Regions from separate parts of the Pseudomonas sp. HY7a-MNA-CIBAN-0227 genome, predicted to be linked through region 2. Evidence: riboswitches for the same ligand, from Rfam matches in the RefSeq annotation. Region 2 holds a riboswitch; the other holds the start of a gene.
What was found. A riboswitch is a leader RNA that binds a small molecule or an ion and turns the genes downstream of it on or off. The one in region 2 is predicted to bind cobalamin.

Region 1 (3,623 bases), on a different contig from region 2:
CCAGGCGGTCACGCCATGGCTGCGCCAGCCACGGCCACCCGAGTTGAAACGCTGCTCGATCCGCCCGGCGAAATTACCGAATGCCACCAGCGGATGCCAGCGCCTGGGTTCGCCCAGCAGCGCATCCAGCGCCACGGCAGCGACACTCAGCAAGGCCACACTCATTGACTCACTCCCCAATAATTCTCATACAGCATGTCCCTCAATGGACGCGGTTCGGTCCAGCCTTCCAGCTGCAACATCGGTGCCGGGTAGAACTCGGCCACCGGGCCCAGACACAGCACCGCCAGGGGCTTGGCGCCCGCCGGCAAACCCAGCAGATCGGCCAGGGCCTGGGGCTCGAACAACGACACCCAGCCCATACCCAGCCCTTCGACCCGGGATGCCAGCCATAGATTCTGGATCGCGCAGGACAAGGACGCCATGTCCATTTCCGGCAAGGTGCGACGGCCGAAGATATGCCGTTCGCGGTCATCCATCAGCGCGGCCACCAGCACCTCGGCGCAATCATTGATGCCTTCGACCTTGAGCTTCATAAACTGGTCGGAACGCTCGCCGAGGGCTTCGGCGGTGCGAATACGCTCTTCTTCCACCAGTTGCTGAATCTTGCCCCGCAGGCCGCGGTCACTGATGCGGATGAAACGCCACGGTTGCATCAGGCCGACGCTGGGTGCCTGGTGGGCGGCTTGCAGCAAACGGTGAAGCAGCTCGGGAGCGACGGTGCCGCCGCTGAAGTGGCGCATGTCGCGGCGTTCGGCGATGGCCCGGTAGACGGCTTCGCGGTCGGCCTGGGGGAAGGTGTTGTCGGTCATGGCCTCATTGCGGGCAAGCCCGCTCCCACATTGGTTTGGGTGTCTGGCACAAATAACGCTGCAATCGCTGTCGGGTTGGACGGGAAATAAAAGTGCACATAAGAGGCGGTCATCCGTCCCTGCCGATAAACCGCCTCGGCGCCGCGTCCGCCGTTGGGGCTCAGGCCCCGGGCAATCGGCTGCCATTGGGTGCTGGTCAGGGAATGATGGTAGGTGTGGCCACGCAGAACGCCTTCGGGCAAATCGACACTTTGCAGCGCCAGGGCGGCCAGGCGCTTTTGCATCACAGCATCGCCCTGAAGCAGTCCGAGTAATTCGGCGCGGGTGCCATCGACATCGGTGAGCGAGTCCAGCAAATACAGCATACCGCCGCATTCGGCCAGCAAGGGCTTACCGGCGCCATGGTGGGCGCGGATGGCGGTCAGCATCGAAGTGTTTTGCGACAACGCCAGGTGATGCAGTTCCGGATAACCGCCGGGCAGGTACAGGCTGTCCGCTTCTGGCAGTTCACAATCATGAATCGGCGAGAAGAAGCGCAGCTCGGCGCCCATCGCTCGCAACAAGTCGAGGCTGGCGCCGTAGGTAAAGGCAAAGGCTTCGTCACGGGCAACGGCAATCCGTACACCGGCCAGCAACGGTTCGGCCTCTATCGGCTCAGGCGCAGCGAACTCTACCGGCGGCGGCAGCGCTACCTCGCAACTGCTACCCAACGCTTGCGCGGCAGCATCCAGGCGCAGATCCAGGTCATTCAATTCGCTGGCTTGCACCAGCCCAAGATGACGACTCGGCAGCTCGATACCGGTCTCCCGCGACAATGCGCCGTACCAGCGCAGGCCTTCGGTAAGGCTACCTTCCAGCAACTGCGCATGACGCAAGGTGCCGACGCGATTGGCCAGCACCCCGGCGAACGGCAGATCAGGCTGGTAACGGGCTAGCCCCAAGGCCAAAGCGCCAAAGGTCTGGGCCATGGCCGTGCCGTCGATTACCGCCAGCACCGGCACGCCAAAATGCCGCGCCAGGTCAGCGCTGGACGGCGTGCCGTCGAACAGGCCCATGACGCCTTCGATCAAAATCAGGTCGGCCTCCCCCGCCGCTTCCCACAACAGCCGCCGACTTTCCTGCTCGCCGACCATCCACATGTCCAATTGATAGACCGGCGCACCGCTGGCGCGCTCGTGGATCATCGGGTCGAGAAAGTCCGGGCCGCACTTGAACACGCGGACCTTGCGCCCAAGATTGCGGTGCAAGCGGGCCAGTGCGGCGGTGACGGTGGTTTTGCCCTGGCCTGACGCGGGTGCGGCGATCAGAACTGCGGGGCAGTGACGGGACTGCTTCAAAGTTCGATGCCCTTCTGTGCCTTGATACCGGCCTGGAACGCGTGTTTGAGCACGCCCATTTCAGTGACGGTGTCGGCCATTTCAATCAGTTCCGGCTTGGCACCGCGACCGGTGACCAGTACGTGCTGCATCGGCGGGCGGGCTTGCATGTCGCTGAGGACCTGGTCCAGGTCGAGGTAGCCGTGCTTGAGGGCGATGTTCAACTCATCCAGCACCACCAGGCCGATGGACGGGTCGCGCAGCATTTCCTGGGACACCACCCAGGCGGCTTCGGCGGCTGCAATATCACGCTGGCGGTCCTGGGTTTCCCAGGTAAAGCCTTCGCCCATCACATGGAAACGCACTTGCTCGGGGAAGCGGCGGAAGAACAGCTCTTCACCGGTGCTATTGCGGCCCTTGATGAACTGCACCACACCGCACTGCAGGTCGTGGCCCATGGCCCGGGCCAGCATGCCAAAGGCTGAACTGCTCTTGCCTTTGCCGTTGCCGGTGAGCACCAGCAGCAATCCGCATTCGTTCGGTGAATTGGCAATGCGCTCGTCGATCACCGCTTTTTTGCGCAGCATGCGCGCCAGGTGGCGTTCGTCACGATCGGGGGATTCAGTCATGGCAGCTCTCCGTTGGGGCTGGACAAAAACGGCGGGCAGGAAAAGAGAAAACAAACAGCCAAGCATCGCCCACCGTGATGCTGTTGGATGAATCAGGCCGGTCTCCGGGCTCATGAGTGGCGTTGCGCGCCGAGGGTGCGCCTTCCCATATCGCGGGGCGATACAGTGGCGAAAGCACCGTCTTGACTCATTTACCGTTGCGGGGGCAGCGCCGGGATCGTGGCTTCACTGTGTACAAGTGCGCTCACTCACCGGCTTCCCTGTTTCACTCTGTTGACGCACACGCCACAGAGCACCTGAAACAAGCGGCGAAGGTTAGTGGGTTGGGGGTGGAGCGTCAATTAAAGCTGGCGGCGCACTTGAACCATCGCAGCGCGTCGTGCCTCTATGACTACAGGTATTGAGGAGAAAAACATGCATAAGACCCGACTCGCCTTACTCATCATGGTCGCTGGCACCCTGGCCGCTTGCGGTGATAGTTCCACCTTGCAAGTGTCCGACGGCACCGGGCCCTCACCCAAGCTTCCGGAACCGAACAAAACCCTGATCCCCACCGTGAATATCGCCCCGGCGATCGGTTGGCCGGACGGCGTCAAGCCCACTGCGGCGGCCGGCACCCAGGTGGCAGCGTTCGCCGAAGGCCTGGATCACCCGCGCTGGCTGTACGTACTGCCCAATGGTGATGTGCTTGTGGCGCAAACCAACGCACCGCCCAAGCCGGACGACTCCAAGGGCATTCGCGGCTGGGTGATGGGCAAGGTCATGGGCCGAGCCGGCGCTGGCGTGCCGAGCCCGAACCGCATCACCCTGCTGCGGGACGCCGACCACGATGGCGTCGCTGAAACCCGCACGGTGTTCCTGGAAAA
Region 2 (3,623 bases):
CTGCCAGTCGGCCTGCCAATCACTCAGGCACGCGTTGGCTTTATGGGGATGATAAATCGCCGTACGCGGCAGGATTTGCGGCTCGGACCAGCCATAGTCGCGCCCCAGATACCCGTTGGCCAGGCAGCGATAGAAATCCAGCGCATTGCCCAGGCCGCCCTGGCGCAGGAAGTGCCAGAGCCGATCGCGCTCTTGCGCGCTGACGGTACTCAGGCCGCTGAGTTCCGGGTCTGGACGGTCGTCACCTGGCACCAAAATCAGTTGCACGCCGCGCTCGGCCAACTGCACCAAACGCTCGATACCGTAACGCCAATAACCGATCCCACCATGCAGCGAAATCAGGATGACCTTGGCGTGGCGCAGCACCTCATCGACATACAGGTCGACCGAGCCGTGGTTCTGCACCTGCATCGGGTTGGCCAGGCGCAGGCTCGGGTAATCCTCGGGCAACTGCTGGGCAGCTTCGGCCAGCAGCGCCAGGCTGGAGTCGCCGCTGCACAGGATCACCAAGTCGGCGGGGGTTTGTCCAAGGTCGGCAATGTTGTCATCCGAGACGAAACCGCCGGGCTGGGTCCTGAGCAGGTGCATGGCTTAAACGCTGAGGGCGGCGCGTAATTGCGCTTCGAGCAAGGTGGCGTCCAGCTCCTGGCCGATCAGCACCAGATGTGTGGCGCGCGGCTCATCGGCGCGCCAGGCACGGTCGAAGTGCTTGTCGAAACGGGTGCCCACACCCTGGATCAGCAGGCGCATTGGCTTGTTGGGGATTGCGGCGAAGCCCTTGACCCGCAGGATGCCGTGTTGGACCACCAGTTGGGTCAAGGCATCGAGCAGCAGACTTTCGTCGGCTTGTGGCAGCTCGATGGAAATCGAGTCGAAGGCGTCATGGTCGTGGCCATGCTCACCTTCGTGATGATGATCGTGATGGCTGTGGCGGCCGTCGATGTGTTCTTCGGAACCGGCGCCCAGGCCAATCAACACGTCCAATGGCACGCGACCGCTGCTGGCTTCGATGATCTTCACCGCTGGCGGCAACTCTTCAGCCACTTCCAGGCGCACGCGGGCCAAGTCTTCGGCGCTGATGAGGTCGGATTTGTTGAGGATCACCAGGTCGGCGCTGGCCAGTTGGTCGGCGAACAGCTCGTGCAGTGGTGATTCGTGGTCCAGGTTCGGGTCAAGTTTGCGCTGGGCATCCACCTGATCCGGGAACGCAGCGAAGGTGCCAGCAGCCACGGCCGGGCTGTCGACCACGGTGATCACCGCATCCACGGTGCAGGCGCTGCGAATTTCCGGCCATTGAAAAGCCTGGACCAACGGTTTTGGCAGGGCCAGGCCCGAGGTTTCGATGAGAATGTGGTCGAGGTCGCCGCGTCGGGCTACCAGCTCGCGCATTACCGGGAAGAACTCTTCCTGAACGGTGCAGCACAGGCAACCGTTGGCCAGTTCATAAACGCGGCCGTTGGCTTCTTCTTCGGTGCAACCGATGGAGCACTGCTTGAGGATTTCACCGTCGATGCCCAGCTCGCCGAACTCGTTGACGATCACGGCGATGCGGCGGCCCTGAGCGTTGTCGAGCATATGGCGCAACAAGGTGGTTTTACCCGAACCGAGAAAGCCGGTAACGATGGTGACGGGGAGTTTGGCCAGTGTTTTCATCGGATGCCCTTTGGCAAGGTGGCGGGCATACGGGACGATTGGCCCTGCGGCGGCGCGCAGAAGCCCATTTCGCCACCGGATCACCCCGCCCGGTTGAAAGTTAAGAATCGTAGCGAGGCAGGTCTCCTGGCTTGGGGCTTGCCGGTCTTGCGACTGGCGCTGGCTGCGCCTTCCCGCCTTGTTCAGGCAGTGGCGTGGCAGTCAGATCAACCCTTTACAGTTGCGGGGGCAGCCGCGGCATCAACCGCGTTCCCTTCTTAGCTTCGACCTGGGCCGAAGAACCTCGAAAGCGCAAGGCTACAGGGGCTCGGCCAATTTGACTACCATCCCTCGCCCATGCTCTCCTACACATCTTGTTTCGGGTGCCCTTCACAGGGTGAAACGGGAAACCGGTAAATCATGTGCTTGACTCAAGCCATGACCAGTCCGGTGCTGCCCCCGCAACGGTAAGCGAGCGAAGCATCAGATCCACTGTGCCGAGATGGCATGGGAAGGCGATGCTTTTAGGTCGACTCTTTTCAAGAGCCCCCTCGCAAGCCCGGAGACCGGCCCGATCAATCAAATAACAAACCCGCGGTGGGCGGGCGCTGTTCAGAACCCTGCGTGCCTGGCTCGCAGGGTTTTCATGCGCTCGTTTCACCCTGACACTCGAAAGGGACGTGCCATGTCGATCATCAGCAGCACCTCGCATACCGCAAGCAACACCGCCACCTTGAGCCAACGCCTGACCGCCGCCATCGGTGCGTCGATTCTGGGCGCGTGCCTGGTGTATTTCGCCGGCTTCTCCCATATCGAGGCCGTGCACAACGCCGCCCACGATACCCGCCACAGCGCCGCGTTCCCGTGCCATTGAGACCTGCCGACATGATCAAGCGAATTGCCCAAACCGCAGGGTTCACTGGCCTGCTGGCTGCCCTGTTGCTGACCCTGCTGCAAAGCTTCTGGGTCGCGCCGCTGATTCTCCAGGCGGAAACCTTCGAAAACGTCACGGCCGCTGTCGAAGTACATGAACATGCCAACGGCACCGCTGCCACTCACAGCCACGACGCCGAAGCCTGGGAGCCGGAAAACGGCTGGCAGCGCGTGCTGTCCACCACGGGCGGCAACCTGGTGGTCGCGGTAGGCTTCGCGCTGATGCTGGCCGGCCTCTACACCTTGTGTGCGCCAACCCGCACCGCTCAGGGCCTGCTGTGGGGCCTGGCCGGTTACGCAACCTTCGTCCTGGCGCCAACCCTTGGCTTGCCACCGGAACTGCCGGGCACCGCTGCGGCTGACCTGGCGCAACGGCAAATCTGGTGGATCGGCACGGCCGGTTCCACTGCCGCCGGTATTGCGTTGATCGTGTTCGGTCGCAACTGGCTGCTGAAAGTGTTGGGCGTAGCAATCCTGGCGGTGCCCCATGTGATTGGCGCACCGCAACCGGAAGCCCATTCAATGCTGGCTCCTGAAGCGCTGGAAACGCAGTTCAAGATTGCCTCGCAATTGACCAACGTTGCCTTCTGGCTGGCCCTGGGCCTGATCAGCGCCTGGCTGTTTCGCCGTAACCGTGACGATCAATACTCGGCATGACCACTGACAACACAGCCCCGACCCTGGTGGTCGGCCTGGGTTGCCAGCGTGGCTGCGACACTGACACCCTGCTTGCCCTGTTCAACAAGGCCCTCAACGAGGGCGGCATCGATCGCCAACACATCACTGCGCTGGCCAGTATTGATCTCAAACAGGATGAACCGGGGCTGTTGGCATTGGCCAAGGCCTTGAACCTGCCGCTGCAGTTTTTCAGTGCCGGGCAATTGGCACTTTATGAACCCCGGTTGAGCCACAAGTCGGCTATCGCCTTCACCCATACCGGCTGCCATGGCGTTGCCGAAAGTGCCGCCCTGGCCTTGGCTGAACACTTGGCCCAGGGGTCGGCGAGACTGCTGATCACCCGTCAGAAAAACGCCCAGGCCACCTTTGCGTTAGCTAGT

Region 1: another riboswitch for cobalamin. It lies ahead of cobO (cob(I)yrinic acid a,c-diamide adenosyltransferase); the one in region 2 lies ahead of AAEZ06_RS18640 (CbtB domain-containing protein).

What each region holds. Positions count from the first base shown of each region.
Region 1 covers NZ_JBEOPT010000006.1:18,577-22,199, reverse strand. The annotation lists gene cbiB (adenosylcobinamide-phosphate synthase CbiB) at 1-165, opposite strand, end outside; gene bluB (5,6-dimethylbenzimidazole synthase) at 162-812, opposite strand; gene AAEZ06_RS11980 (cobyrinic acid a,c-diamide synthase CobB) at 809-2,149, opposite strand; gene cobO (cob(I)yrinic acid a,c-diamide adenosyltransferase) at 2,146-2,757, opposite strand; cobalamin riboswitch at 2,836-3,072, opposite strand; gene AAEZ06_RS11970 (PQQ-dependent sugar dehydrogenase) at 3,172-3,623, shown strand, end outside.
Region 2 covers NZ_JBEOPT010000011.1:55,813-59,435, reverse strand. The annotation lists gene cobN (cobaltochelatase subunit CobN) at 1-588, opposite strand, end outside; gene cobW (cobalamin biosynthesis protein CobW) at 592-1,653, opposite strand; cobalamin riboswitch at 1,753-1,954, opposite strand; cobalamin riboswitch at 1,997-2,221, shown strand; gene AAEZ06_RS18640 (CbtB domain-containing protein) at 2,318-2,506, shown strand; gene AAEZ06_RS18635 (CbtA family protein) at 2,518-3,222, shown strand; gene AAEZ06_RS18630 (cobalamin biosynthesis protein) at 3,219-3,623, shown strand, end outside.